Regions from separate parts of the Janthinobacterium sp. 35 genome, predicted to be linked through region 2. Evidence: riboswitches for the same ligand, from Rfam matches in the RefSeq annotation. Region 2 holds a riboswitch; the other holds the start of a gene.
What was found. Region 2 has a riboswitch for thiamine pyrophosphate ahead of CLU93_RS20420 (TonB-dependent siderophore receptor). Riboswitches for the same ligand answer to the same signal wherever they lie in the genome.

Region 1 (15,486 bases), 2.8 Mb from region 2:
CGGCATTTTACCCACGCGCGCTACAATCGGCATCCCGACACCGCAGCCCGTATCCCATGACACCACCCACTCACCTCGACGGCGCCCGCGTACTGGCTTGGGCCTGGTCCGACGTGCCGTTCGGCCATGTCACCGATGAGCATGGCGCCGCCCCCGTCGCCATCCACGGCCTGGCCGTGTGCCGCTACGGGGACGAGGCGCAAGTCTACCGTTTCAGCTGCGACGCGCAGTGGGAAACCGTGCAGGATGACGTGTATGCCAGCGAGGACGGCGCCAGGGAGCAGCTGCCGGCGCAATACCGCGCCATGGCCTCCGTGTGGAACACACCATGAGTTACGCCATCCGCGCAGCCACCAGCGCCGACCTGCCGTTGCTGGCCCAGGTCGAGCGCAGCGCCGCAATCCTGTTTGCCCAGGCCGGCCCCGAACTGGCCTGGCTGGCGCATGGCGCCCCCTTGCCACTGGAGACCTTGCAGGCGCTGCAGCAGGATGGCGGCGTGTGGGTGGCCGCCGATGAGCAGGATGCGCCAGCGGGTTTCCTGGCCGCCCAGCCGCTCGACGGCCAGTTGTTCATCGTGGAATTGTCCGTTGCACTGCCGCAGCAACGGCAGGGACTGGGCGCGCGCCTGCTCGACGCGGCGGCGGCCCATGCCCGGGCGCTGGGCTGCGCCTGGCTGACACTGAGCACGTATCGCCACCTGCCGTGGAACGCGCCCTACTATGCGCGCCACGGCTTCAGCGAAATCGAGGCCGTGGCGCTGGGCGCTAGGCATGCGCTCAAGCTGGCGCGCGAAGCGCAGGACGGGCACGATCCGGCGCTGCGCTGCCTGATGCGCAAGCCGCTGGCCCGCTGATTCGGCACAGCACTCAGCGCACCAGTTTTGCCTTGCCTTCGCTGAGTGCCTGAGCGATCACCTGGCGCGTGGTCTTGTCGGCGAGCTTGACAACTTTTTCCTGCTGGCGGCCCAGGTCGCCCATTTGCTTGCCCAGCGCTTCCATCGGCTTGCTGCGTTGCTCCATCTGGCGCGACATCTGCTCCACTTTCTCGGCCTCGCGCTCGTGCACGTCGGCGATGCGGTCGTTGATCTCTTCCATCTCTTCCTGCGCATCTTCCATCTGCTGCTGCAGGCGCTCCACGTCGCGCTCGGCCGCGCGGCGCGCCGTGTCGCTCGTTGCCAGCGCCTGGCGGCGCGAAGCGTCGCCAAGCTTGCGGCCCAGTTCCTGCTGCTGGCGGCCCAGCGCGCGCAGCTGTTCCGACTCGCGCGCGCTGCCTTTTTCCAGGCTGCGGGCACCCATCTTGCGGCCCATTTCGCCCATGGCCTTGCCATGCGCGCCCATTTGATCGCCGAGCGCGCTCATCTCCTTGCCCAGCTGTCTCGAAGGCTGCCATGCCGTGCGCACCTTGCCCAGCAAGGCCGCATCCTGCAGCACATAGGCCTGGCCCTGGTCGCGGAACCACAGGAAGGGTCCCTTGATCGAGCGCTTGAGCTTTTCCACCTGCTGCGAATGAATATCGCTATCGACAACGATGACGCCCTCACCATCCCTGGCGCCATCAACGAGTGCATAACTTTCACCCTTGTCGAGCGAACGGCTGACCTGCACGCTGGGCGCGGCTGGCGGGGCCGGTGGCGCGGGCGGCTGCGGCGGCTGCACGGCCAGCGCGCTGCCGCCAAGCAGGATACCGGCCAGGCTGAGGATCAAACGGTGGGAAGTGGACATGGCTGCCTCGTCGCAAAAGTAGTGGAGCGTTGACTTTAACGACGGAGAGCTCACGGCTCCAGCGCGCTGCGACAGGCTGCAAAAAGGTGCACCTGGACGGCAGGCTTGCGCGATGAGTGGCAAAGCACTGTTAAAAAAAAAGGAGGCCAGGGGCCTCCGTAAAGCCGCTGTGGTACAGCGACGAGAATCACGATAAGCGCTGGCGGCCGGCACCGCCAGCGCCGTGCGATGAATTGCCGGGATGAAGGGTTAGGCGACAGCCAGGCCCGATGGATGGCAAACGCGGCGGCAAAAAAACGGAGGCCGCAGCCTCCGCAAAAACGCCGTGGTACGGCGTATTTCAATTAATACAGCACGACGGAGCGGATCGATTCGCCGCTCTTCATCAAGTCGAAACCCTGGTTGATATCGTCGAGCTTCAAACGGTGCGTGATCAAATCATCGATATTGAGCTTGCCTTCCATATACCAGTCGACGATCTTCGGCACGTCCGTACGGCCGCGCGCGCCGCCGAAGGCGGAACCCTTCCATACACGCCCCGTCACCAGCTGGAATGGACGCGTGGAAATTTCCTGGCCGGCCGCAGCCACGCCGATGATGATGGACTGGCCCCAGCCCTTGTGGCAGCATTCGAGCGACTGGCGCATGGTGGTGGTGTTGCCGATGCATTCAAACGAATAGTCGGCGCCGCCGTCGGTCAGTTGCACGATGGTGTCGACCACGTTCTCCACTTCGTTGGCGTTGACAAAATGCGTCATGCCGAACTTGCGCGCGATGGCTTGTCGGGCCGGGTTGATGTCGACGCCAATAATCTTGTCCGCACCGACCATCTTGGCCGCCTGGATCACGTTCAGGCCGATGCCACCCAGGCCGAAGACGACCACGTTGGCGCCCGCCTCGACCTTGGCCGTGAACAAGACGGCGCCCACGCCCGTGGTCACGCCGCAGCCGATGTAACACACCTTGTCGAACGGCGCGTCTTCGCGGATCTTGGCCAGGGCAATTTCCGGCACGACGATATAGTTCGAGAAGGTGGACGTGCCCATGTAGTGGAAGATGGGTTGACCGTCGATGGAAAAGCGCGAGGTGGCGTCCGGCATCAGGCCGCGCCCCTGCGTCGAGCGGATCGACTGGCACAGGTTCGTCTTTTGCGACAGGCAGAATTTGCACTGGCGGCATTCCGGCGTGTACAGGGGAATGACGTGGTCATCCTTTTTCAGGCTTTTCACGCCAGGGCCCACATCGACGACGATGCCGGCGCCTTCATGGCCGAGGATGGATGGGAAGATGCCTTCCGGGTCGGCGCCCGACAAAGTGTAGTAATCGGTGTGGCAAATGCCCGTGGCCTTGATCTCGACCAATACCTCGCCCTCGCGCGGGCCGGCCAGATCGACTTCCTCGATGGTCAAAGGCGCGCCCGCCTTCCATGCAATCGCTGCTTTGGTTTTCATGTGTGTCCTGTGGTGTGTGCTGTGTATGGTTGAACCGGGCGCGCCAGCGCGCCGTAGCGTCACATCATAACAAGGCAGGCGCCGACGTGCCACGCCGGCGCCGGCGCAACACCTACTTGCTTTTCGCGCGGTTCAAAAAAGCGCCGTGCAAGCCGTTCAGGGTTTCCTCGGCCAGCAGCAGCTGGCTGGCGATTTCATTGATCTTGCGGCGGCTGGAGCGGGCGTGGTCGCGCAGCACTTCGAAGGCCGTGTTGCGGTCCGTCTGGAACTTGCCCATTAGCAAACCGACGGCCAGGCTGGTTTCGCGCCCGGCGGCCAGCGCCGCATTCAGGTTCAGTTCGGTGCGCCGCAGCTGGCGGATTTCATCGGCACGCGCCAGGCCCGCTTCGAAGGCGGGCATCAAGCGGCCTTCATCGACGGGTTTCACCACGTAGCCGACGGCGCCGTAGGCGGCCGCCTGCTTGCCCGATTCGCTGTCGCCGCTGCCGGACAGGAACATGAACGGCACGCCCGTTTCGCCATGCAAGCGCTTGGCCAGTTCCAGGCCGGACATGCCCGGCATGTGGATGTCGAGCAAGGCCAGGTCCGGCTCGCGCTGGGCGACCATTTGCAGCGCCACTTCGGCCGAATGGGCCAGGGCCGTCTCGTAGCCGGCATGGCGCAGGATTTCGCCGAGGAATTCCAACAGGAGCTGGTCATCGTCAACGATCAGGATAAGGCGTTTCGCGGCGGCTGGCTGACTCATGGGTGGGGGACCTCGGTAATGAATGATGTTCTTATTATATGCCGATTATTCCCCCAAACCAGCCCTTCACGTCCATGCTCACACCGCAAACAAGTGATTGAATTGCTGCACCGCAATATTCACATCGTCCGCCTGATAGACGCTGCTGATGGCCGCCACCATGTCGGCGCCGCGTGCCGCCAGAGGCGCCGCGTTCTCCGGCGTCATGCCGCCGATCACCACGCACGGCAAGCTGATCTCACGCTTGGCTTGCAGCACGATATCGAGGGGCGTCGTCACCGGGTACTTTTTCACCAGCGACGGATAAAAGCCGCCGAAGGCCACATAGCTGGCGCCGCCCGCCTCGGCCGTCCGTGCCAGGGCCATGTCGCCATAGCACGAGGCGCCGACGATCTTCTTCGTGCCCAGGCGCGCGCGCACCTGCGCCACGGACGCGTCCGTGCCACCCACGTGCACGCCGTCCGCGTCGAGTTCTTCGCACAGTTCGATAAAGTCATTGATGATGAACGGCACGCCATACTTGCGGGCCAGCGCCATCAAGGCGCCGGCCTGTTCGCGCCGTTGCTCCGCCTCGGCGCTCTTGTGGCGATATTGCAGCAGCGCCACGCCTTCCTGCAAGGCTTGCTCGCTGACGTCGAGCAGGCGGTCGGTGTCATCCCAGTTCGGGGTGACCAGATACAGTCCACGCATGATGATTTCCTTATTGAATGAATCGTTGCGGCATGAGTTGACCTGGCGCAATCGCATACGCATCGGCCAGGGCCGCATGGCAATAGCGTTGCGCCAGATCCAGCGCTTCGGGCAGTGCCTGGCCCAGCGCCAGGCGCGCCGCGATGGCCGAGGCCAGAGTGCAGCCGCTGCCGTGGAATTCGCCCGGTAAACGGGGCCAGCGCCACTCACGCTCGCCGCCCTCGGCATCAAACCAACGGTTGAGCACTGCCTCACCGTCGCCATGCCCGCCCGTCAGCAGCACGTGCTGGCAGCCTTGCGCGCGCAGGTTTTCTGTGCCACCGAGGGCCAGCGCTTCCGGCCCGTTCGGCACGATCACGGTCGTCAGCGGCAGCAAGGGCGCCAGCGCCAGCACGGCGTCGTCCCGGCTGAGCACGTCGCCATGGCCGCTGGCCAGCACGGGGTCGAGCACCACGGGCAAATCGGGCCGCGCCAGCCGCAGTTGCGCGATCAGTTGCGCAATGACGGCCGCATTCGCGGCGCTGCCAGGGATGCCGATTTTCACGGCGCTGATCACCATCTTGTCGATCAGGGCCTGCGCCTGGCGGCGCAGCAATTCCGGCGCCACAGGCTCGACAGCAAACACGCGGTCATTGTCCTGCACCGTCAGCGCCGTGATGACGGGCAAGGCATGCGCGCCCTGCGCCGCAATGGATAAAATATCGGCGGCCAGGCCGGCGCCGCCCGAAGGGTCGAGGCCGGCAAACACCAGCACAACCGGACGACACGGCAGACGCATCGGCACCATCACGCCAGGCGGCCCGCCATCGGCGACGAAGGCGAGGCGGCGAATTTACGCGGCATGCGGCCCGCCAGAAACGCTTCGCGCCCGGCCCGCACGGCCAGCTTCATGGCACGCGCCATGCGCACGGGGTCGCGCGCGCCGGCAATCGCCGTATTCATCAGCACGCCATCGCAACCGAGTTCCATGGCGATGGCCGCATCCGACGCCGTGCCCACGCCAGCATCGACGAGCACCGGCACCTTGGCCTGGTCGATGATCAGCGACAGATTCCACGGATTCAAAATGCCCATGCCCGAGCCGATCAAGGAGGCCAGCGGCATGACGGCCACGCAGCCGATGTCTTCCAGAATCTTCGCCTGGATCGGGTCGTCGCTGCAGTAGACCATCACGTCGAAGCCATCCTTGACCAGCGCTTCGGCCGCGATCAACGTTTCCGGCATGTGCGGAAACAGGGTCTTTTCGTCGCCCAATACTTCGAGCTTCACCAGATTGCGCCCGCCCAGCAGCTCACGTGCCAGCTGCAGCGTGTAGACGGCATCTTTCGCGTTGTAGCAGCCGGCCGTGTTCGGCAAGATCGTGTACTGGTCCGGCGGCACGAAGTCGAGCAGGCTGGGCGCGTTCGGGTCTTGCCCAATGTTGACCCTGCGGATCGCCACCGTGATGATTTGTGCCTCCGCCGCGTCCGTCGCTTCGCGCGTCTGCGGCAAATCCTTGTACTTGCCACTACCGACCAGCAAGCGTGATTGATACTGTTTGCCTGCGATGGTCAGCAGGTCATTGTTTGTTGCGGTATGCATGTTCTGTTCCTTGTCTGTTTTCAACTTAACCGCCGCCGATGGCGCGCACGATCTCTACTTGGTCTTGCACCTGCAAGACCTGGCCCGGCCACGCCTTGCGCGGCACCACATTGCGGTTGACGGCCAGCGCCAGCGCCTGGTTTTCCAGCGCCAGCGCGGCGATCAATTGATCGAGGGTTTGCCCCGGCGGCACCTGATGTGGCGCGCCGTTGAGCGTGATGGATATCAATGCAGGCATCACGCTCTCCTTCAGACCTTGCGATACAGCTCGGCGCCGTTCTTGACGAATTCGATGGCTTTCACCTCCATCCCCTGCTTGAGTGCCTGGTCTTCCGCGATGCCCATGCCGGCCGCATATTCGCGCACTTCCTGCGTGATCTTCATCGAGCAGAAATGCGGGCCGCACATGGAGCAAAAATGCGCCACCTTGGCTGAATCCTTGGGCAAGGTTTCATCGTGGAATTCGCGCGCCTTGTCCGGGTCCAGGCCGATGTTGAACTGGTCGTCCCAGCGGAATTCGAAGCGGGCTTTCGACAGGGCATTGTCGCGGATCTGCGCGCCCGGATGGCCTTTCGCCAGATCGGCCGCGTGCGCCGCAATCTTGTAGGTGATGATGCCGTCCTTGACGTCCGCCTTGTTGGGCAGGCCCAGGTGTTCCTTCGGCGTCACGTAGCACAGCATGGCCGTGCCATACCAGCCGATCATGGCCGCGCCGATGCCGGACGTGATGTGGTCGTAGCCGGGCGCGATATCGGTGGTCAACGGTCCCAGCGTGTAGAACGGCGCCTCACCGCACTGTTCCAGCTGCAAGTCCATGTTTTCCTTGATCAGCTGCATGGGCACATGGCCGGGGCCTTCGATCATCACTTGCACGTCGTGCTTCCATGCCACTTGCGTCAATTCGCCCAGGGTCTTCAGTTCGCCCAGCTGCGCTTCGTCGTTGGCGTCATAGATGGAGCCGGGGCGCAAGCCGTCGCCCAGCGAGAACGACACGTCATACGCCTTCATGATTTCGCAGATGTCTTCGAAATGCGTGTACAGGAACGATTCCTGGTGGTGCGCCAGGCACCATTTCGCCATGATGGAGCCGCCGCGCGAGACGATGCCCGTCAAGCGCTTGGCCGTCATCGGCACATAGCGCAGCAACACACCGGCGTGGATGGTGAAGTAATCGACGCCCTGCTCGGCCTGCTCGATGAGGGTGTCGCGGAAGATTTCCCACGTCAGATCTTCGGCCTTGCCGTTGACCTTTTCCAGCGCCTGGTAGATGGGCACGGTGCCGATGGGCACGGGGCTGTTGCGCACGATCCATTCGCGCGTTTCGTGAATATGCTTGCCGGTGGACAGATCCATCACGTTATCGCCGCCCCAGCGGATGGCCCATGTCATTTTTTCCACTTCCTCGCCTATCGACGAGGTGACGGCGGAATTGCCGATGTTGGCATTGATTTTCACCAGGAAATTGCGGCCGATGATCATCGGTTCCACTTCCGGGTGGTTGATGTTGGCGGGAATGATGGCGCGGCCGCGGGCGATTTCCTCGCGCACGAATTCCGGCGTGATTTCTTGCGGGATGCTGGCGCCGAATGACTGGCCCGGATGCTGGCGGCCCATCAGGTCGGCCAGGCGCTCGCCCATGGGACCGGAGGCTTGCAGTTCGCGCAAATACTCCTGGCGGCGCATGTTTTCGCGGATGGCGACGAACTCCATTTCCGGCGTGATCAGCCCACGGCGCGCATAGTGCATTTGCGTCACATTCTTGCCGGCAATGGCGCGGCGCGGCTTGCGGTGCAAGTTAAAACGCAGCTCGGCCAGTTTCGGGTCCGCCAGGCGGGCGATGCCGTAGTCGGAGGTAGGGCCGGGCAATTCTTCCGTGTCGGCCCGCTCCATGATCCACGGCAGGCGCGGCGTGTCGAGGCCCGAGCGAATGTCGATCTGCACGTCCGGATCCGTATAGGGGCCGGACGTGTCGTACACGTAAATCGGCGGATTCTTTTCGCCGCCGAACGACGCTTCCGTGTCGGACTGGCTGATTCTGCGCATGGGCACGCGAATGTCGGGGCGGCTGCCTTCGACATAGATCTTGCGCGAATTGGGCAGCGGCGCGATGGCGGCTTCGTCGACCGTGGCGGTGGCGGAGAGGAATTTCGGGTTGGCGTTCATTTTGGCTCCTTGGCTAGACTTGTTTTAAGCCTGGAGCCAGCTAAGGAGGTTCGGAATTGCGCACGCGGAAAGGCGGGGTGCGTTCATCCTAAAGCTTCCCTTCGCTGGCATTATCCAGATCAGGTTCGGAGGGTATTTCTCACCCGCGCTTGCACTGTGTTTCCACAGCGAAAGGCAGGACCCCTAGCGTTTGCCGCCTTGCGGCAGCGAGCCAATTATACGCGGTTCGCGCCGCGTGGCCAGATGATTTCTTGCTTTGTCGTCTTTGTGCTTCGGCGTTACTTCTTCTTGCCCCAGCGCCAGGCGGTCGGTTCGCCCTTCAGCTGGCAGATGAAAATGAGTGCGGCAACGATGGCCACTTCATACACGATGTAGCCTACGAACATGGTTTGCGGCGGGAACAGGAAGGCGCCGCAAGCGAACAGCGCCAGTGCGGCCAGGAATACCAGCCAGCCTTGCCAGGTGATGGGCAAACCCCAGCCCCAGCCATAGGTCTTGGCGGGAAACCAGTAGGAGGGAGATTTGTCAGCCATGATGCTTTCCTTGTCGATGTCGATGGCAACAAGTATAAATCAGGCGCTGCGATGGCGCTCCGTGACATCGAGGCCGATGCCGCGGTAGCCGATGAAGCGGCTGCCATTGTCGAACATCGGTTCGCCGCTGACCTGCAGATACTGCGTGCTGCCGTCCAGGTTGGCGCGGCTGTAGATGAAGTCGAGGAACGGTTCGCGCGCGGCTATTTTTGCGTCGAGCAAGGCGCGTTCGGCCGCGTTCCAGCGCTGCGGCTCTTCCTCGCTGCCGATGCCCAGCATTTCAGCCACGGGACCGGAAAAGCGCGTCAGGTTGCCCTGCGCATCCTGTTCCCAGTACCAGTCGGACGACAGTTCCGTGAAGCGCTGGAAGCGCGCTTCGCTTTCGCGCAGCTCCGCCGTGCGTTCTTCCACCATCTGTTCCAGCGACTTGTTGTATTCGGCCAGCTTCTGGTACAGCAATCGCACTTCCAGCATGTTGTGGATGCGTGTTTTGACTTCCACCAGGTCGAAGGGCTTGCTGACGAAGTCCTTGGCGCCAGCTTGCAGCGCGCGCAGCTTGTGGCCGGGCTGGGCCGTGATCACCAGCACGGGCAGATAGCTGCCCGCCTCGATGTCGCGCAAGCCTTCCATGACTTCGAAGCCATCCATTTCCGGCATTTGCAAGTCGAGCAGGATCAGGTCGTAGCGGTGCTGCTGGTGCAGCGCGCGCACGGCTTGCGGGTCCATGGTGGAGGTGATGCGCGTATAGCCGGCGTTGCGCAGCACCTGTTCGAGCAGCATGACGTTGGCCTCCTGGTCATCGACGATGAGGATGCTGGCGTTCAGGATCTCGGTGGCTTGAAGCATGGCGGTATTCCTAAAATTAAATGCTGAATTAGCGTACTGTGTGAGTGTCGTCGGCCAGGCCGTGCGCGGCTGCATGGTGCAGGGCCACGTCGAGCGCCTCCATGAATTCGACGACCTTGATGGGCTTGGTCAGATAGCGGAAGAAGCCCGCTTCCAGGCCCTTCTCGATGTCGCGCGGCACGGCGTTGGCGGACAGGGCCATGACGGGAATGTGGCTGGTGAGGGGGTCATCATGCAGGATATTCAGGGCACCATAGCCGCTGATGCCGGGCAGGTTGATATCCATCAAGATCACGTCCGGCTGATACGTGCGCGCCAGGTCGATGCCCAGGTGCGCATCGATGGCCGTCAGCAGTTTCAAATCGCTGCGGCGGGCGATCAATTGCTCCACCAGCGCCAGGTTGGCGGGATTGTCTTCCACGTACAGCAAGGTGCGCTGGCTTTCCTGGTCTTCCTGCACCACCGGCAAGGCGACGCCCTGTTCCAGGTGCAGTTCGGGCGCGCGCGAGGCCTTGAATTCCACCCAGAAGGTGGTGCCCACGCCCACCGTGCTGTCGACGCCGATGGTGCCACCCATCAGTTCGACCAGCTGCTTGGTGACGACCAGGCCGATGCCCGTGCCCTCTTCCGTGCTGCTTTCCTGGCCCAGGCGGTTGAAGGGCTGGAACAACTGACTCATCTGTTCGGCATTCAGGCCGGCGCCGCTGTCGGTGACGCTGGCGCGCACGCGGTCGGCATGGCGCGTGCATTCGACCTTCACACTGCCGCCGCTCTGGTTGTACTTGATGGCGTTCGACAGCAGGTTGATCATCACCTGTTTCACGCGCGTGCGGTCGGCATGCACATAGAAAGCCTTGCCGCAGCGGGGGAAATGCATGCTGATGCCGCGTTTTTCCGCCTGCGGCGCGATCATCGCCTGGCAATCCTGCAACACGTCGAGCAAGGACATCGCCTCTTCCGACATGGTGACCTTGCCCGACTCGATCATGGCCAGGTCGAGGATTTCATTGATCAAACGCAAGAGATACCAGCCACCCTTGAGGATCTGGTCGATCGAGCGCTGCTGCGGCAAGCTCGGTGCCGGCGTCTCGGACGCCATCAGCTGGGCAAAACCCAGCACGGCGTTCAGGGGCGTGCGCAATTCATGGCTCATGCTCGACAGAAACTCGGACTTGGCCAGATTCGCTTTCTCCGCCGCCTGGCGGGCCTTTTCCATTTCGATATTCGTGTCTTGCAGTGCTTGTTCAAACTGCCTGCGTTCCGTCACGTCGCGGGCGGCGGCAAACACGCCTTGCAGCTTGCGGTTGCGGTCGTGGAAGGTCGAGGCGTTGTAGGAAACAAAAGTCTGCTTGCCGTCGCGCGCCAGGGCCGTCAGCTCGTAATTGGTCAACTTGCCTTCACGCAAGACGCGCGCGATGGCTTCCTCGGCCCGTTCCGGTTCCGTAAAGTAATTCTTGAACGGCGCGCCGATCAATTCGTCGCGCGTGCAGCCCGTCAGCGCTTCCATCTGCTGGTTGACGTCGCTGATGATGCCGCGCGGGTCCGTCGTCATCAGGGCGTCGATATTCGATTCGATCAGTGAGCGCGTATAGAACTGCTGCTCGCGCAAACGCTGGTCCAGCAGCGCCTGTTCCGCCTCGACCTGCTTGCGCGCCGTGTTGTCGGTGCCGATCAGCAAGTAACCGATAACCTTGCTCTGCGCGTCGCGCAAGGCCGTCACGGAGACGATGGCGGGGAAGCGACTGCCATCCTTGCGGATGTACGTCAATTCGTAGATGTCTTCGATGCCACGCGTGGCCTTGAACACCAGCGCTTCGACGCCGGGCGTGATGACCGTGTCGAGTTCGGCACTGAGGGCGGCGGCGCGCGCGATGATTTCTTGCGCGTCGGAAATACCGGCCGGGGTCAGCTTGTCGACCACGTCGCTCGCTTCATAGCCGAGCATGCGTTCGGCGCCCACATTGAAAATCTGGATCACGCCCTGCGCATCGGTGGCGATGCACGAGAAATTGGCGCTATTGAAAATGGCATCCTGCAAGGCGCCCGCCTTGAGCAACTGGCGCGGCAAGCTGGCCGACAGCGTGCGCCGGTACAGCGCCACGAGCAGCATCAGCAGCAAAAAGACCAGCGCATCGATGACGCAGGCCGTCTCGAACGGCGCGCGCCAGGCCAGTACGCCAATGGCCAGCAGCACGATGGCGCTGAACGAAAACGCCAGCGCCATGGGCCAGCGCGACGGTGCGCGCGGAGGAATGTTTTCAACAGATTGCATGAGGTAGCCTGGGCTGTGACAACGATAAGAGGGAAATGCGGTGATCAGGAACCTTGGCGCTGGCGCACGTCCGACAGCAGGCGCGTGAATTCTTTTTTGACCACGCCATAGCATTCGCACACATGGCCTTCGAGGCCGGCGCGGTCCAGCACGGAGATATGGCCGCGCCGGTAACTGATGAAGCCGCGCTGCTGCAAGCGCCCGGCCGCCTCCGTCACGCCTTCGCGGCGCACACCCAGCATGTTGGCAATCAACTCCTGCGTCATGGTCAGCTCGCGGTTCGGCAGGCGGTCCATGGTCAGCAGCAGCCAGCGGCACAGCTGCTGCTCCACCGTATGGTGGCGGTTGCACACGGCCGTCTGTGACATTTGCGTGATCAGGGCTTGCGTATAGCGCAGCAGCAAGCGCATGACGGGGCCGGCGCGGTCGAATTCTTCCATCAGCAAATGCGCCTTCAGCCGATAGCCGACGCCGCCCGTCTGCACCACGGCGCGGCTCGGCGTCGAGTTGCCGCCCATAAACAGCGACACGCCCACCACGCCTTCATTGCCGACGCCGGCAATTTCCGACGAGCCGCCGTTTTCCAGCAGGTAGTGGATGGAAACGATGGCCGTGGTGGGGAAATACACATGCTGCAGCTTGTCGCCCGAATCGTAGATCACGTCACCGAGCAACATGGACACTTGCTCCAGATGGGGGGCCAGGCGCGCGAAATCGGCGTCGAGCATGGCGGCGAGCAAATGGTTTTGATTCGGGTTGTGCAGCTGGGCATGCGGACTCGACATGGGCAGTTTTCCTGGTTTCCAGTCGTCAGCTAGGGGATAGATAAAAAACGTCCGAACGAGGGGCGCCATATGCCGGAGCGTAACACAGCGCCCGCACAGTGCCGCCACTATATTTCTTGCTGGCATGGCGGTCTGTTCGGCAGCGAACGGACGGTCAGGTACCCCGCGCCCTACAGTCAGTCACTGCCAGGGCTGCCGGATCACGGATCGGCGCCAGCGCTGCTTACCGGACGCCATCATGCAATCATTTTTCAAACGCATCTCCATTTCCGTTTCCACCTCGGCCCTGATCACACTGGCGGTCGGGCTGAGCCTGACGGCCCTGTGCTACGCCTCGGCACGCCAGATCGAGTCGGAAAGCACCCGGCTGCTGCTGCAGTACCACGCCAGCGGTCACACCTTGCGCGCCGCGCTGCTGCCTGCCAACGGCATGAGCCTGGATGCGAACCATCGCGGCTCGCTGTATGTGCTGCTGGGCGGATTATTGTCGAGCCTGCTGGCAACAGCGTATGTGTTTCAGCTAGTCACGCGCAACTCCGTGATTGCCCGCATCACGGGCGAACGCACGGCGGCGCTGCAGTTTGCCAACTTGCGCCTGTCCGAAGACATCGCTGCGCGCATGCACAATGAACAGTCGCTGCGTTTGCGCGAACGCATCATCGAAGTGTCGGCCAATGCCATCATCCTGTGCAGCGCCGACGCGCCGGGCTACCTGATCGAATACGTCAATCCCGCCTTCGAGCGCATCACCGGCTATGCGGCTGGCGAAGTCATCGGCCAACGCCTGGAAGACTTGCAGGGACCCGAACAGGGGCGGCAAGACATGCATGAGATTACAGCGGCCCTGCGCGAACAGCGCGAAGGCAAAGCCATCGTGCGCAATTTCCGCAAGGATGGCAGCTGCTACTGGAGCGAGCTGTTCGTCGCACCTGTGCGCGACGATGGCGATGGCCCCGTCAGCCACTTTGTGGTGGCGCAATACGACATCAGCACCGTCATGCGCTTCGAACAGGAACTGGAATTTCAGGCCAGGCACGACATCCTCACGGGCCTGGCCAACCGGGCCCTGCTGCGCGAACGGCTGGAGCAGGCGATGGCCGTGACGCGGCGCAGCGGCCTGCCCCTGTGGGTGGTGTTCATCGACCTCGACCGCTTTAAATTCGTCAACGACACCCTGGGCCACGATGCGGGCGACACTGTGCTGAAAAACGTGGCCGAGCGCCTGCGCGACGCGACGCGCGAAGTCGATACGGTGGCGCGCCTGGGCGGCGACGAATTCGTGCTGCTGCTGCCCCAGCATGGCAATGGAGAACCGGGCGCAGCCATCCTGCAGCGCATCCTGGACGCCGTGGCGCAGCCGCTGCAACTGGGCGAATATGAATTTTTTCTCAGCTGCTGCATGGGCGTGGCCGTGTATCCCGACGATGGCCAGGACGCCGACACCCTGATCAAGCACGCCGACATCGCCATGTACCGCGCCAAGGAACAGGGACGGGGCCACTGGCAATTCTATGCCTCGGGCATGAATGCGGGCACCCTCGAGCGGCTGGGACTGGAGAGCGAGTTGCGCCATGCCCTGGAACGGGGGCAGTTCCACCTCGAATACCAGCCCCAGCTCGATTTGGCCAGCGGCAAGGTGGTGGGCATGGAAGCGCTGTTGCGCTGGCAACATCCGCAACTGGGGCGCATTGCGCCGGCCAGTTTTATCGGCCTGGCCGAGGAAATGGGCTTGATCATCCCCATCGGCGACTGGGTGCTGCACACCGCATGCGCCCAGGCGCGCGCCTGGCAGCTGGCCGGCCATGGCCCGCTGCGCCTGGCCGTCAACCTGTCGGCGCGGCAATTCAAGCAAAGGAATCTGTTGCATGCGGTGGCGCAGGCGCTGGCGGAAACGGGGCTGGCCGCTGCCCATCTGGAATTGGAATTGACCGAAAGCATGGTCATGCATGACGTGGAACAAGCCACGGCCATCATGGCCAACCTGAAGGCGCTGGGCGTACAACTGTCCATCGACGACTTCGGCACCGGCTATTCCAGCCTGGCCTACCTGCGCCACTTTCCCATCGACGTACTCAAGATCGACAAGACTTTCGTCAGCGACATCACGCACGGCGACGACGCAGCCATCGTGCGCGCCATCATTTCGCTGGCGCACAGCTTGCGCCTGAAAGTCATCGCCGAAGGCGTGGAAACGCCGCAGCAGCTGGCCTTCCTGCGCCAGCACGACTGCGACCAGATGCAGGGTTATCTGTTCAGCCGCCCGCTGACCGTGCCCGCCTTCGAGGAACTATTACTGCAAGGGAAGATGCTGCCCGTTTAAAACGCGTGGCGCAGGCCGACGTTGAAGGCGCGGTTGCCCGTGCCCACTTCCGTCGCATTGCCCACCATGTAAGCGGCGTCGTTGCGGTTGCGGATGTGCGCGTAAGCGACATATACCTTGCTGCGCTTGGACAAGGCATACGTGGCGCCGATGGCCAGCTGCCGCGCATCGCGGTTGGCAGCGTCGCGGTCATCCTTGTGCACATACGAGGCCAGCACGGTGGTCGCGCCGAGCGGCACGGACACGCCGACGATGGCGTCGCGGCTGTCCGTCGACTGGGCCGGCGCCTGCGCCGCACCATACGGATTTTCTGCAAAGAACATGCTGCTGCCGTCGCCCGTGTTGCGGCCATAGCCGGCAAACGCCGTGGCCACGCCGA
Region 2 (15,486 bases):
ATGGTGCGTGCCGCCACGGCGCAGCCTTCGGCCAGCTCGATGACAACCTCGTCGGCGATGATCTCGCAATTGCTGGCATGCTCGATCACCACACGCGTGCCGGCGATGACGCAGCTTTCCGCGCGCTTCATGTGGACTTCGCCGCTCAGCGCCTGCAGCACGGAACCGGAAGCGACGCCCTCGACGCGCACGTCGCCGTGCTCGTTGAAGGCCGTGCCGCCCACCAGGTTGCGCTGTAGCCATATTAATCCGCCATGCGAGTGCAGATGGCCGTACACGTCGCCATGGATGGTGATGTCGCTGCCGTCGAGCTGGCGCTGCTCCTGCACTTCGCCATATTCCTCGTACGCGGCGCGCAGCTTCAAATTGCCCGTGGTACGGCTGCTGACGCCTTCGCGGCTGACGATCTTGTTGTCGATGGAGAGCTTGCCGTGCGCATCGACATTCACATAGCCATCCTGGGTGGCGACCACGTAATCGCCATCGCTGAAGCGTTCGACCGCCGTGCCCGCCCCTGCCACCGCTGCCGGGTCCAGCTCCAGCGGCGCGGGCGGCGGCAGCAGCGTACCGTCCAGGTCGTAGCCGGGCAAGCCGGGGGCACCGGGCAGCAGCCGCAGCAGGCGCGCGTGTTTTTTCACTTGCGGAAAACGGTTCTTGAAACTGAGCAAATCCAGGCGGCCATCGGAGCGTTCGCGCGGCGCATCGTCGCGGTGGATGCCTTGCGACACTTCGACCAGTTGCGCGTCGCGGCCCGGCTGTGGCGGCAGCGCCCGCGCCACGGTGATGCGCTCGGCCTTGCCGCTGCCGAGAATGGCGCGCACGGCCGCGCCATCGATGCCATAGCGCACGCCCTTGCACCACAGGTCAGCCACCAGCTCGTCAAACTCGCGGCGCGCCGGCACCTGGCCATCCGCGTCAGGCGACAGCGCTTCAAAGTAGAACTCGGCGCTGTCGCCGCGGATCTTGATTTGTTTATACAGCGCACGGCGCTGGGGCGGAAATGGCGCCACGCGGGCGGCAATGCGCAGCAAGGCGTCGCTCTTGGGCGCGGCGCGGGGCGCGGGTGCATGGAACAGGGTCAGCAGGAACAAAGCGTAGTCGAGACCGGCCAGCAGCTGCCCCGACTGGAACAGTTGGTCGACGGCGGCGCGCAACTGCGCGGGCGCCAGCGACAGGTCGAGACACACGCCCTCGTCGCGCTGCACCAGGCCGCGCGGCAAGCCGCCTGCGGGGACCGCCTCAGGAACGGGTGTGTCGTCGTCGCTCACCACTTGCCTCCCCAAAACCAGGAATTGTCTCAGTGCACTAGAACAATATCACGGGGCGTGGCGGTGTGCCTGACTGAGCAACAATGTTGGTGGGCAGATGCCAACAGGGCCATGTCTTGCGAGATGGCCCTGTCGGATGGGAGGTGCGATGCCTAAGTAACTAGCGGCGTGGGGGATTCGAGTAAATGTCTTGCCCCACTTCATTGATCTGGCGGCGCAGGTCGCGCCGCTCGTCGGGCGTCATGCGGCCCGTGCGGCGCGAGGCGTCGGCGCCTTCGCTGGCGCGGCGCTGCTCTTCGGCGCGCGTGTCGAAACTGCGTGCGTCACGCTGTTCGCGCAGTCGCGTATCATTGCTATTGCTGCGCTGTACCTGTTCATAGCGCTGGGCCTGCACTTGCGGCTGGTCGTCACGGCGTGGCGGCGGCTGGTTTTGTGCCAGCGCCAGGCTCGCGGCAAACACGGAGCAAACGGCAAATGCGGACAGCACAGTCGTACGTGCGGCAATAGCTGCGCTGGGAGCGGTGTGAATTTTTTTAGTAAAGATATTCATTGAGTTCCTCTTCCGCGATGCCGTATAAACTTAAAGCTGATTTCCACTGTGGCCCCAGTGTATGATGCTTTACACGGTGCAGTAAGAGTAATTGGGTAAAGTTTGTAACACTTTGTAATGGGTCGCCATACCCCCTTGCCGACGCCACGCGAGGCGTTACTATAGCAACTAATATAAGATAACACGACACCTTAAATGACCACAACCTCCACCTCCGGCAGCAACACGCCTACGCAATCGATCCACGGCCACCAGGCAAAAATCATGGTGGTCGATGACGATGTGCGCCTGCGCGACTTGCTGCGCCGCTACCTGACCGAACAGGGTTTCAATGTCTTCACGGCAGAGAGCGCGACGGCCATGAACAAGCTGTGGCTGCGCGAACGCTACGACTTGCTGGTGCTCGACCTGATGCTGCCCGGCGAAGACGGCCTGTCGATATGCCGCCGCCTGCGCGGCGCGGGCGACCAGACGCCGATCATCATGCTGACGGCCAAGGGCGAGGACGTGGACCGTATCGTGGGCCTGGAAATGGGCGCCGACGACTACCTGCCGAAACCGTTCAACCCGCGCGAACTGGTGGCCCGCATCGGCGCCGTGCTGCGCCGCAAGGGTCCCGATGAAATCCCGGGCGCACCGTCGGAAACACCGCAAACCTTCGAATTCGGCGACTTCGTGCTGGACCTGGGCACGCGCACCTTGAAAAAGAGTGGCGAAACGGTGCCGCTGACCACCGGTGAATTTTCTGTGCTGAAAGTGTTTGCCCGCCATGCGCGCCAACCGCTGTCGCGTGAAAAACTGATGGAACTGGCGCGCGGCCGCGAGTACGAAGTGTTCGACCGCAGCCTGGACGTGCAAATCTCGCGCCTGCGCAAACTGATCGAACCCGATCCGTCGAGCCCGCTGTTCATCCAGACCGTGTGGGGCCTCGGTTACGTCTTCATCCCGGACGGACAGCCGCGCTGATCGCAGGCGAGGCATGATGAAGCTTGTTCCCGATATCAGCCTGGCGCGGCTGAAAAGCGGCCTGTTCTGGCGCACCTTTTTGCTGCTCGGCACCTTGACCACGGTCAGCATGATCACCTGGATCGGCATGATTTCCGTCATCCAGCGCGAGCCGCAGGCGCAGCAGATTTCCGCCCAGATCATTTCCGTCGTTACCATCACGCATGCGGCACTGACGCACTCGGCGCCCGAGCTGCGGCGCGAGCTGCTGTTCGACCTCGTCAGCAACGAAGGCATCCGCATCTTCTCGCTGGAAGAGGACGACCGCATCGAGCCGCCGCCCGACAATTACCTGATGCCCGAGATCGAGGCGCAGGTGAAAGCCAAGCTGGGCAAGGACACGCGCTTTTCCGCGCGCGTCAACGGCGTGGCCGGTTTCTGGGTCAGCTTCAAGATCGACGACGACGAGTACTGGCTGATGCTGGACCGCGAGCGCCTGCGCGGCCTGACGGGTTTCCAGTGGCTGGGCTGGGCCAGCCTGGTGTCCCTGCTGTCCCTACTGGGCGCGGCCATCATTTCCAGCCTGATCAATCTGCCGCTGTCGCGCTTGACGGCGGCCGCACGCGACATCGCCAAGGGCAAGCAGCCGGCGCCGCTGCCGGAAAAAGGTCCGATCGAAATCATCGAGGCGAACCGCAGCTTCAACCAGATGGTCGATGACTTGAAACAGGTGGAATCGGACCGCGCCGTGATTTTGGCCGGCATTTCGCACGACTTGCGCACGCCGCTGGCGCGCATGCAGCTGGAAGTGGAAATGGCCAACCTGTCGGACGAGGCGCGCGAAGGCATCCAGTCCGATATCGGGCAAATGGACGCCATCATCGGCCAGTTCCTCGACTATGCCAAGCCGACGGAAACGTCGAGCTTTACGGACGTGGACCTGAGCGGCTTGCTGCTCGACATGACGCGCGAAGCGATGCGCCTGCCGGATGTGAAGATCAATGCCAGCATCGCCGAAGGCGCGCATGCGATGGGCAACCCCACCGACTTGCGCCGCGTGCTGAACAACCTGATCGAGAATGCGCGCCGCTATGGCAAGACGCCGGACAGCGATGTGACGGAAATCGATATCGCCTGCCATCTGCGCACCAGCCACGGCGCGAAAAAGGTGATTATCGAGGTGCAAGACCACGGCACGGGCGTGCCGGCGGAAAAGATCGAGCAACTGATGAAACCGTTCACCCGCCTCGACACGGCGCGCGGGCAAGCCAACGGTGCCGGCCTGGGCCTGGCCATCGTCGACCGCGTGCTGCTGCGCCATGGCGCCGACTTGCAGGTACGCAACCGCGAAGGCGGCGGCCTGGCGTTTCAGATCAGCTTGCCAGCGGCGTAAAAATAATCGGGCCTGCTCACTCCGGTGTTTACACCAGCGGTGCAGGCGATGTAGGTCGGATTAGCGGGAACCGCGTAATCCGACAAGAACAGCCAACAATGTTGTCGGATTACGGCCTTGCGGCCTCGGCGGCCCCACCTAATCCGACCTACGCTGCCGACGCCGCTTCCTGCGCCAGCAATTTATTCATCAACAATTCCGTCGCCCCGTAGCCGTAGAGGGAATCGCTTTCCATGCCCGGCGTATCGAAGGGGATCGACTCTTCACGGTTCAGCTTGGCGGGGTCGGCATCCGCATAGCTGGCGCGCCAGGCGCGCTGCAGGGATTCATTGCGGCGGATAAAGGCCGGCATGGGCCAGGCATCGCGCTCCCAGTGGAGGCTGTCGCCCAGCAGCGGCCAGCGCTCGTTGAGCAGGGCCATGTCGCCCGTGCGCAGGCGGCGCACGGCCTGTTCCGGTCGCAAGCCTTCCAGTTCTTCCAGCGCAGGCAGGCTGTCGCGCTTCGGCCCGAACATATACGCCAGCATGATGCGCCCGGCAGGCGCCCGGCGCGCCACCACGCCGGCGGCATAGCCGCCGCCCGGCAAGGGCACAGCAAACCAGCTGCCTTCCCGGTATGGTAATGATTTCATTTCTGCAAACTCCCCCAAAATCGTGTTCGGGGCACAGTCTACGCGAAGCAAGGGCTATGTGGCGCATGGTACGCCACAGCAACAAACCAATAGTTACCCTATTTTCTCGTCATAGTGATACTGGGCAACAATCGGCCCCGCCTTGAACAGCGCTTCCTTCATGGCCGTATCCAGACGCGCGTCGCGGCGGCGCATCCATTCGAGCAGCATGGCCGCTTCCTTGCGGCTGGTGTCGCCCGCATGCGCGAGCACGCGGCGCAATTCCGGGTCCGTGCAGGCCTCGAAACGCTGGCCGTTCAAGTCCAGCGCCTGCAGCGCGGCGATGGTGGCGCCGATGGCGCGGTGCATGTCGAGTGCCGTGGCCGGCAAGCCCGATTCTTCCAGTGGGACGGTGGTCATGCGCATTCCTTTTCGCGTGGTGGAGACATCGGCTGCATTCTCCACCGCGCGGGCGAAAAGCTCAAGCGTCCACGACACGTTTCCACCCGTTCGGCCATAATCATGGCTCAGCAACAGCCTAAACCTCAGCGGCAGGAGCCCCATGTTCAATTTCGACTTTTACAATCCGACGCAAATCCTCTTCGGCCAGGGCCAGATCGCCGCCATTGCCGGCCTGATCCCGCCGCAGGCGCGGGTCCTGATGACCTACGGCGGCGGCAGCATCAAGCGCAACGGCGTCTACGATGAAGTCAGGGCGGCGCTGGCTGGCCACACGGTGCTGGAATTTGCCGGCATCGAACCCAATCCCAGCTATGAAACCCTGATGCAGGCCGTGGCCCTCGTGAAAAGCGAGCGCATCGATTTCCTGCTGGCCGTCGGCGGCGGCTCCGTGGTCGATGGCACGAAGTTCATCGCCGCCGCCGCCCTGCATGAAGGCGAGGCGTGGGACATCCTGGCGAAAGGCGGCAAGATCGTCGAGGCCGCCCTGCCCTTCGGCACAGTGCTCACCTTGCCGGCCACCGGTTCCGAAATGAATGGCTCGGCCGTGATCACGCGCAAGGCCACGCAGGAAAAGCGCTCGTTCATGAGCCGCAAGGTGTATCCGAAGTTCTCCGTGCTGGACCCGTCGAAAACGTTCACCTTGCCGCTGCGCCAGGTGGGCAATGGCGTCGTCGATGCGTTTGCGCATGTGATGGAGCAATACCTGACCACCCCCGTGAACGCGTCCGTGCAAGACCGCTTCGCCGAAGGCATTTTATTGACCCTGATCGAGGAAGGCCCGAAAGCCCTGTCGCACCCGGACGACTACGACGTGCGCGCCAACGTGATGTGGAGTGCCACCCTGGCCTTGAACGGCCTGATCGGCGTGGGCGTGCCGCAAGACTGGTCCACGCACGCCATCGGCCACGAATTGACGGCCTTGTACGAGCTCGATCATGCGCAAACGCTGGCCATCATCCTGCCCAGCATGCTGCGCGTGCGCAAGCAGGCCAAGCGCGCCAAGCTGTTGCAATACGCAGCCCGCGTCTGGGGCCTCGATGGCGGCGACGAGGATGGCCGCATCGAGGCAGCCATCGCGCGCACGGAATTTTTCTTCCGCCACATGGGCGTCAAGACGCGCCTGGCCGACTACGGCCTGAACCATGCCAGCGTGGACGCCGTCGTCGCTGCCCTGGAAGCGCACGGCATGACGGCGCTGGGCGAACAGCGCGAAGTGACGCCCGCCGTCAGCCGCAAGGTGCTCGAACTCAGTTTGTAGATTCGCACCGCACTGTTGTAAAACGGTCAGCCAGCGGGACAGCTGGCCGTGCTTCATGCTAAGCTGTCATTTCGCTAGGGGTCCTGGAGCAGTCATCCGGGTGAGAGATACCCTTCGTACCTGATCTGGATAATGCCAGCGAAGGAAAGCGCAAAGTACCTCCCTCCTTTGATAGCTCCTGCGTTGGCGCCAGCCGAACAAGCAGCCTGCCGTGCTCTTTCCCGAGACGGCTTGAACCACGAGCAATCTATGTCCACACCGAATTTATCTATTTCCGTTCTGACCCTGGCCATCCTGCACGCGTTTGCCGCGCCCGCCCTGGCCGCGAATGACAGCGCCGAAGCGCCGGCCGACACGCAAAGCATGGCTGAAGTCGTCGTCACGGCCAGCAAGGCGCCTGCCGCCAAGCGCGCTTCCGTGGGCGGCTTTGCCGACGCGCCGCTGCTGCAGACGCCCGCGTCCGTCACCGTCATTTCGCAAAAAGACATGCAGGATTTACAGATCCGCAATCTCAGCGATGCCGTCAAGCTCGACGCCAGCATCAACGATTCCTACAACGCCGTCGGCTATGCGGAACAGTTCACCATCCGCGGCTTCAAGCTCGACACCAATTCCAGCTACCGCAAGGATGGCGTGGCCATTCCCGGCGACACGCAAATTCCGCTGGAAAACAAGGAACGCATCGAAGTGCTGAAGGGCCTGGCCGGCTTGCAGGCAGGCGTGGCCGCGCCCGGTGGCGTGATCGACTTCATCGTCAAGCGCCCGACTAGCGCGCCGCTGCGCACGGTCACCGTGGAAACGCGCGAGCGAGGCACCCTGTACGGCGCCGTCGACCTGGGCGGCCGCCTGGAAGACACGCGCTTCGGCTACCGAGTCAACGTGGCAGCCGAACGCCTGCGCTCCTACATCAAGGGTGCCGACGGCAACCGCAAGTTCATTTCCGGCGCCTTCGACTGGCAAATCTCGCCGCAAGCGCTGCTGCAGCTCGATGCCGACTACCAGGACAAGGCGCAAGTGACGGCGCCCGGCTTCCAGCTGCTGAGCAACGGCAGCCTGCCCGCCAACGTCAGCGCCGACGCCATGCTCAACAAGCAACCGTGGACACATCCCGTGGAAACGGTCACCAGCAACATCGGCCTGCGCTTCCAGTACGCCTTCAATGACGACTGGCACGCCACCCTGTCCGCCAACCAGCACTCGTTCAAACGCGACGACTACACGGCCTATCCGTATGGCTGCAGCCCGGAAGGCTGGATGCCTGTGTTCTGCAGCAATGGCGATTTCTCCGTGTGGGATTTCCGCAGCCTGGGCGAAACGAAAAAACCGCTGAGCGCGCAAGCCATGATCCAGGGCAAGTTCGCCACCGGCAGCCTGCGCCATGAAGTCACGGTGGGCGTGTCGTATTTCAACCGGAAGGACCGGGCCGGCAAGTACGTCTACGACGAAGTGGGCATCAGCAATATCTACCGTCCAGTCATCGTCGCCCCATCCGACGGTGTCACGGGTCCCGTGCGCCTGGTGCGCAACGACAAGGAAAAATCCGTCTTCGTGCAGGACATTATCAGCCTGGCGCCGAACTGGAAACTGCATGGCGGCTTGCGCCATATCGATGTCGACGGCTACCAATATGTTTTAAAGGCCGACAAGGAAATCCGCGCCAAGCACGACTTCCTGCTGCCCAACGTCTCACTCGTCTACACCCCGCTCGACAACGTCTCCATGTATGCGGCCTATTCGCAGGGTATGGAACATGGCGGCACAGCCAGCATCTATGAGAACAACGCCAACGAAGAGCTGACGCCCAGCCGTTCGAAGCAGATCGAATTGGGCGTGAAGATGGATGTGACGCCGGACTTCATGCTGGCGGCCAGCCTGTTCCAGATACGCAAAGGTCTCGAATATGTCAATGCCGAGAATTATTTCGTCCGCAATGGCCAGGCCCAGCACCGCGGCCTGGAATTATCGGCCCAGGGCAAGGCAACAGCCAACCTGAGCCTGGGCGCGTCCGTGACGGCCCTGAACAGCCAGCAGTCAGGCACGGGCAATGCGGACTACGATGGCAAGCGCGTACCCAACGTGCCCGCCTTCAAGGCCGCCGTGCATGCGGACTACGCCGTGCAACAGGTAGCAGGCTTGAGCGTGAATGGCAGCTGGGAATATGCGGGCAAGAAAGCGTTTGAGTACAACAACACGACCTTCGTGCCGTCATACAACGTATTCAACCTGGGCGCCGCCTACGCCACGCGCATCGCCGGCACGCGCACCGTGCTGCGCGCCGCCGTCAACAACGTGACCGACAAGTTCTACTGGCGCGACGTGACGCCGGAAGCCGGCGGCTACCTGTTCCCGGGCGCCAGCCGCACGTTCAAGCTTTCAGCGCAGTTTGACTTTTAATTGAGGGAAATGGCAGGCGCCGCAGCGAGCGCCTGCTGCAGCAAAGGCGCCGCCTGTTCCAGGCGCGCCTCCAGGTTGTCGTGCAGCACGTGGTAGACAATGCCGCGCGCGTCGAGCTCGTCGAGCAGGTAGCGGTAGATCAGCTGGCGCACGGCTTCCGACTCGCGCTGCAAGCCGTCAGCCACCCACGGGCTGTCGGGCGCCGTCACCAACGTCACGTCGTACTGCGTGGCATCGGCCAGCGCCGCCAGCTGCGCGTCCGCACCATCAAAATAATGGCGGCTGTAGACGGCCGTCATCAAGGGCGTGGTGTCGCAAAACAGATAGTTCCGGGCTTGCGCGGCGGCTGCCGCTTCGCGTTCGACTTGTGTCTGCGCAATACCAAACTGGTCGGCCGCGACGGGCACCCTGCCCTGGGTTGCCACGAATTCACGCAAGTATTCCGGTACCCAGACGGTGCCGTAGCGCTCGGCCAGGGCGGCCGCCAGGGTCGACTTGCCCGACGATTCCGCGCCAAGGATGGCCACGCGCACGCAAGGCGCCATCACTTGAGGACCATCGCATCGGGCGCGGCCGGTGCCGACTTTTTCCACGCCAGCAAGCCGATGATGGCCATCACGACGAAGAAGCCATACAGCACGGCCGTCAGGGTCAGGCCCTTGTGCAGGTACAGCCAGACATACAGCACGTCGACGACGATCCAGGCGATCCAGTTTTCCAGCTTCTTGCGCGACAACAGGAATTGCCCGACCAGGCTGCCTGCCGTGAGGAAACCATCCGCATGCGGCACGTCCGTGTCCGTCGTCGTCAGCAGCCAGGCAATCAGCAGGAAACCGATCAGCCAGCCCGCGGCGCAAGCCAGCCAGCCGCGGCCATCGAGGCGCGTCACGGGCAGCGTCTTGCCGCCGCTGGCCGGATGCAGCCACTGATACCAGCCCCAGAACGAGACGCTGATGAACAGCAGTTGCAAGGCCATGTCGCCATACAGGCGCGACTCGAAAAACACGACACCGTAAGCGGCCGAGGAAATGATGGCGAACAGCCACGCCCAGTGGTTCTGGCGGATGTTCAGCGCAACGGTTGTCAGTGCCAGGACAAAGGAAATCAGTTCAAGCGGCGTGGTGGCAAAACCCAGCAGGAGAAGCGTATCGTTCATGGGAATCGTGATGAGGCTGGTGGCGCAGTATGCAATACCGGGCATGAATAAGCAAGATTGCCCGCGCCGTCACGCCCCTTCCCCCTCAGGCAAAGCCGCCCTTGACGGCGCGCGCCAGCGAACGCTGCACGATCAGCTTGTGGAAAGGCCGGATCAGCAGGATGTAGGCGCGTCCCACCCAGTTGTGGCAATGCACGACGCTGGCCACGGTGACGCTGCCGAACTGTTCCTGCCCCGCGTCGCGCTGGCGCAGCACCGAGATGCGGAAATCCAGGTGGCTGTCGTCCTCGCCCACGATGATTTCGTCGTCGCTGACGGCAAAGATGCGAAAGATGCCGATGCGCTTGCCTGGCCTGGCTTCCATCTGCTTTGCCGTCCGGATGCCGAAGCGCGCCACGATGGCGTCGCGCACCACCATCAGCTTGCGCGCCCAGCCCGGCTGGCTGCCCAGCAACTGGCGCGCCAGGCTTTCCATGTCCAGTTCGCGGGCGCGTGCAGTCGGCAGGTCGACGGCATACGCATCGGCCAGGTTGCTGCCCGGGTACAAGGCGGCGATACTGGCGCCGGGCGGCAAGGCCACGGCGCGAACGGCGATGTTCATCTCTTGCATGTGCTCTCCATGTGTTCAGTGATAACATGGCCATCATACATGACAATGTGAACAGCGATAACATAGAATGACAAGCACCTATCATCACGGCAACTTGCGCGACACCCTGGTCGCCGCCACCATCGCGCAACTTGCGCAGCAGCACGACGCCGCCCTGTCGCTGCGCGAACTGGCGCGCACGGTGGGCGTATCGATCGCCGCCGTGTACCGCCACTTCCCCAGCAAGGAAGCCTTGCTGGCCGACGTGGCGGCGGCTGGCTTCGCCAGCCTGATCGCCAAATGGGAAACGGAATTGCCGCTGCCGGGCAGCCTGCCCGCCGAGCAGCGTTTTCAGCTGCTGGGCCAGCAATACATCGAATTCGCCCTGGCCGCGCCTGCCCACTACCGGCTGATGTTCGAGCACCAGGACGTGCGCCAGTTCCCCGCCCTGCAGAAAGCGGCGCAAGCGTGCTTCCAGTATGTGCTGCAGACGGCCGGCGCCGCCGTGCGCGAAGCGGGCCTCGATGCGCGTTGGGACAAGGCCGCCGCCAGCGCCGGATGGTCGCTGGGCCATGGCTACGTGATGCTGCTGCTGAGTGGCCGCCTGGCCATGGCCGACGGCGGCGACGATTTGTCGCCAGCGATGGTGCCGCGCTTTTTTCAGTTGCCGGTCGAGGCGCTGCGGCAGGCTGCCTTGCCTGGCGGGACCACCGCAATCCAGTCAAATTGAAGCAGTTATCGGCAGGCGCCACCTTCAGGAACTTTCATGCACAACATATCGATAGATGCACTCTCCGTGATTGCCAGGCAATGCATGGCCGTGACGTGCCTGCAACGCTTTTGCCAGCGCTTTGATATTGATCATCCCGCGCTGTCCGCGTTCGCCGCTCACGTGTGGAACGTGGCACAGGTCGGGCCTGGGGATTTTGCTGCCTGGGAACGCGGCTTTGCGTCCTTGCCTGTGACGGGCATGGGCGACCCCTGGCCGGATGACATACGCCTGGCAATACCCGGGCACCTGTTCGGCGCGCTGCAGGAACTGGTGCAGCATGTACTGGAAACGAGCGCCTGTAGCTGGCATGGCGAGGACCTGCCGGCAAGTCGGCGGCAGCTGGAAGCCGTCTTTGCCATCTGCGTCCGGCATGCGGTGGCTGTACCGCAGCTTGAACACTATGTGCAGCACGATGCGGCGCTGCGCGGCGGCTGGGGACCAGTACTTACGGACGCAGAAGTCCGCGCCTGGCAAGCCTTGCTATAGCGCTCACGCCAGAAGGCCTTGGCGCGCCTGCCCGAGCAGGCGCTCCTCTTCATCCGTATCGGCATCGACTTGCGTGACCACGGTCCAGAACGGCGTGCACGTCTTGATTTGCTCGAAAGCATGGCTCGTTTCCAGCCGCACCATCGTTTTCCTGAGGCTGTGCAGATAACCCTCCTCGATGGCGCAGAGCAATTCGTCATCGGCGGCGTCGATCAGCTCGCGCAGCGCACCTTCGATCCTTGCGTGGCCCTCCTCCCACAGTTGGCCAATTTCCGGCACGTCGGCTTCCATGCACTCGTTCGACCAGTCCGGCGGGTAGTCTCCGCGCTGCCGGTTACCGGGATCGGTGTCAAAGCTCAGCGAAAGGGATGGGAACGATACGGCATTGAAGGCAAAGGCTGAAAATGCCTGATCCTTGAAAGCGGACGCGCCCAGCAGCGCCAGCGAGGCGCTGGTCAGTCTGAACCAGCTTGCTTCAACGTCATAGGCCGTTTCAAACGCGTGCCAATCCGGCGGAAAATCGGGAGTCTGGGGCATGGGGGCCTGTCGGAAAAGAATAGCGGTAAATGGTAAAAGCAATTATACGTGGCACTTCCCGCGCGGCAGACGGCAGCATGTGTGCAGTGCGCGCATGGGCGTCAGGGGACGGTTTATCTCTGTGGCAGACTGAAGGACTTGCTGTACTTGCTCATGATCTGTTTGATCTCACCGCTAGCCGAGAGCTTATCGAGCGCCTCTCTCAGTGCCCGAGTCGTTTCCGGCTTTGCGGTTTTCTTGGAAACAAACAAAATGAAATCGTTGCTACCCAGGACGAGCGGAACGCCTATGTCTTCCGGTTTCACGCCGGCCATGTACGCGCCATAAAACAGGCCCATACTCGATCCCACTCCCGCGTCCAAACGTCGCATCGCCAACATTTTTGCCATGGTGACATAGTCATTGACGGGATACTTCTGGATCGCATTGTCGGTGTCGAATTGCTCCACATATTTGCTGGTGCGTACCACGCCGACGGTCTTGCCGCGCAATTCGCTCAGCTTGCTGTAGTTCTTGCCGGAGGGGCCCACGAGGATGACAGGCATGGACACGACGACGCCTGCCGGCACGGCGCCGCGCGTCATTTGATCGTTGCCGAAGCGTATGGTCATGTCGGCGCTCCCGTTTTCAATATCGGCGGCGGTTCTGGGATAAGGGACAAGGGAATTGGTGTAGCGCAAGCCTGCAACTTCCGCGATGCGATTGCCGATTTCGTACATCATGCCGGTGGGCTGGCCGTCGCTCCCCATGAATCCCCATGGCGGGCCGAGAATGGTGGCAATCTTGAGCGGTTCGCCGAGCGCCTGGCCAGGCAGCGCCAGCAAGATAGCGAGAATTGCAAACAGCCTGACAACTTTCATTTTCATCACTTTTTTAGATGCGTGAAGTCCATGGATCCCGCGCATAGTGTATGCCCGATTTGCCTGGATGCACTACATGACGATCAATTTTCCATCAGCTTTGTACTGCTGGAAAGGCCGCGCCTGGTGCGCCGCCCTATCCGATTTCAGGAAGGGACATATCCATCAAATGCCACGTCAACTCGTCGTCAGGCAAATCGAGCAGCCAGTCGCGGCGCGGTCGCGGGAACGGCGCGCCCTGGGTCAGCCAGGCCTGGCGCCAGTACTGGTTGACGATGGCCTGCAGCGGATGGTCGGCCGCTACCCACGGTTGCCAGACGCCACTGACGGGACAGGCTTGCCCGCAAGCACAGCTCAACAAAGGCTCGGGCCGCGCCACCTCGCGCAGCAAGCCGCGCGCCGCGCGCGGTTCCACTGCCCCATGGTTGTGCCGTATCGTCAGGCACTGCTCCCACGTCACGCTGCCATAACGACTCTTGCCATCGGCATCGAGCACGCTGAAATGGCGGAACTCTTCGCCTTTGCGCAGCAGCCGGCTCGGCTCCGTCAAGCCCTGCCCAGCGGCGGGTTGCCAATATGCGGAAAATGGCGTGGTCGGCGCATCGCTATGCAAGCCGGCAGGGCGCAGCGCATAGTCGGCTGCCAGGAAATACGGTTTTTGTAACAGCGAGGCGGCGCTTGGCTGCGGGATGGCTGGCGGTGGGCGCACGCCCATGGCGGCGTCGAGCAGGCTCTTTCGTTGACCATCCCAGGGCGGCAGATCGGCCGGCGGCAATGGCAGGATTTTATCGAGGTTGGGGAAGCGGCGATTGGGGTTGAAGCCGAGGGCACGACTAAGTACGCCGTAACGTTCCGCTCGCGCCTTATCAATATACGGAACCAGCATATTTGCAAGATCAAACGGATCGCCGAATTCAATCGTGAGTTTGTTTGCACATTTCTCGCAGCCCAGCCTTACTCCGGTATGTAATACTTGCAAAGCACGTTCTTTGGTTTCAGTAGTTCTTTCCCCATCAGACGTGCCGTCAGGCGTTCTTAATACAACATATAAATAAGATAAATCATATGCGGACGGGCCATATCCCTGCCCCAGCGCGCACTCCATCATCTTGATTGCCACAGGAATATTACCCCACATTTCGGCACCAGGATAATCTTTTCCTGCGGTTAGTTTTTCTCCTAAAAAACCCAGCGCTTGGGGGTTGCCCATTTGCGCCGCCTTTTGCCAGAAGGCATAAGCGCGAGTGCTGTCGCCGTCAACGCCAGTGCTATTCGCATAATACGTCCCCATCCTGTCATAGGCCGCTGGTATGCCCAGTCGCATCGCCTTTTCCACCAGTTGAACCGCTTCTTCCTCACCATATAAAGGATCGCGTCCTTCCACATACAGGCTGGCCAGATTGAGCATCGCCTTCCAGTGCAATCGCTCTGCCGCTTGACGCGTCAGATCGACGATTTTTTTATAATCGCGGTCTTCCACGAAAATTTCAGGATCTTCCATGGCGCGCGCTTCGAGAAACCAGTCCTCCGCTTGTGCATCGATGGGCGGTACCTTGCTCGCCTCAATTTCGCAAATGAAATCAGGAACATGCGGATTGAAGAGCGGCAAACTTTGGTTACGTGGCAGGACTTTGTCGTTAGGCATTTTGCAGGCAATCAAAGGAACAAAGAGAATAACTGCCAACGCAAGAAATGGCAGGCGAAAACAGACGGTATTTTTCTTACTCATGATCAACCCAGACGTATGGTGGAGCTGCGTTTGTCTTCCAGAGGCAGCAAGAAACCGGTCATTTTCTTTAAAATTGCATTTTCAGATTTATCGAATTTTTTCCTGCGATTTGCGCCCATCAGCTCCACCCACTTCCGATAAGCATCCACAATCTCCCCCTTCGTCCCACCCCCTCCATCGACCAATCCCCCGCTATGCAGGCGCCACACCCGCTTGCGCAAATCGAGGGCCACGCGGCGGTCGATGGTGGCGATATTGATTTCGCTGTCGACGGCCATGCTGCGCTGGTTCAGGTTGGCGCTGCCCAAGGTCATGAACACGTCGTCGACCAGCATCAATTTGGAATGGATGTAGATTTCACGGTAACGCCAGCGGTCGTTGTCAAACGCGCTGACATTGAGCATGGCCACCGATACCTTCAGCCCGAATTCGCTTTCGAGCGTCATCACGCCGGGTTTGTTGATGCTGTTGGAATGC

Region 1: linked by a shared signal. The riboswitch ahead of thiC (phosphomethylpyrimidine synthase ThiC) and the one ahead of CLU93_RS20420 (TonB-dependent siderophore receptor) in region 2 are both predicted to bind thiamine pyrophosphate.

What each region holds. Positions count from the first base shown of each region.
Region 1 is NZ_PEFN01000001.1:1,777,294-1,792,779, forward strand. Features, by position in the region: gene CLU93_RS07980 (hypothetical protein) at 57-332, shown strand; gene CLU93_RS07985 (GNAT family N-acetyltransferase) at 329-853, shown strand; gene CLU93_RS07990 (hypothetical protein) at 867-1,721, opposite strand; gene CLU93_RS07995 (S-(hydroxymethyl)glutathione dehydrogenase/class III alcohol dehydrogenase) at 2,066-3,172, opposite strand; gene CLU93_RS08000 (ANTAR domain-containing response regulator) at 3,285-3,917, opposite strand; gene thiE (thiamine phosphate synthase) at 3,996-4,607, opposite strand; gene CLU93_RS08010 (hydroxymethylpyrimidine/phosphomethylpyrimidine kinase) at 4,618-5,385, opposite strand; gene CLU93_RS08015 (thiazole synthase) at 5,394-6,188, opposite strand; gene thiS (sulfur carrier protein ThiS) at 6,214-6,417, opposite strand; gene thiC (phosphomethylpyrimidine synthase ThiC) at 6,438-8,351, opposite strand; TPP riboswitch at 8,431-8,546, opposite strand; gene CLU93_RS08030 (hypothetical protein) at 8,630-8,884, opposite strand; gene CLU93_RS08035 (response regulator) at 8,924-9,730, opposite strand; gene CLU93_RS08040 (PAS domain-containing hybrid sensor histidine kinase/response regulator) at 9,759-12,002, opposite strand; gene CLU93_RS08045 (Crp/Fnr family transcriptional regulator) at 12,047-12,787, opposite strand; gene CLU93_RS08050 (putative bifunctional diguanylate cyclase/phosphodiesterase) at 13,026-15,107, shown strand; gene CLU93_RS08055 (porin) at 15,104-15,486, opposite strand, start outside.
Region 2 is NZ_PEFN01000001.1:4,573,284-4,588,769, reverse strand. Features, by position in the region: gene CLU93_RS20455 (flagellar assembly protein A) at 1-1,268, opposite strand, end outside; gene CLU93_RS20450 (hypothetical protein) at 1,429-1,818, opposite strand; gene ompR (osmolarity response regulator transcription factor OmpR) at 2,083-2,784, shown strand; gene CLU93_RS20440 (sensor histidine kinase) at 2,798-4,156, shown strand; gene CLU93_RS20435 (Imm26 family immunity protein) at 4,305-4,787, opposite strand; gene CLU93_RS20430 (ferritin family protein) at 4,881-5,186, opposite strand; gene CLU93_RS20425 (iron-containing alcohol dehydrogenase) at 5,329-6,486, shown strand; TPP riboswitch at 6,553-6,650, shown strand; gene CLU93_RS20420 (TonB-dependent siderophore receptor) at 6,736-8,880, shown strand; gene CLU93_RS20415 (AAA family ATPase) at 8,877-9,425, opposite strand; gene pnuC (nicotinamide riboside transporter PnuC) at 9,425-10,036, opposite strand; gene CLU93_RS20405 (DUF2867 domain-containing protein) at 10,122-10,646, opposite strand; gene CLU93_RS20400 (TetR/AcrR family transcriptional regulator) at 10,714-11,355, shown strand; gene CLU93_RS20395 (hypothetical protein) at 11,392-11,883, shown strand; gene CLU93_RS20390 (hypothetical protein) at 11,887-12,420, opposite strand; gene CLU93_RS20385 (substrate-binding periplasmic protein) at 12,534-13,286, opposite strand; gene CLU93_RS27910 (tetratricopeptide repeat protein) at 13,417-15,009, opposite strand; gene CLU93_RS20370 (phospholipase D-like domain-containing protein) at 15,012-15,486, opposite strand, start outside.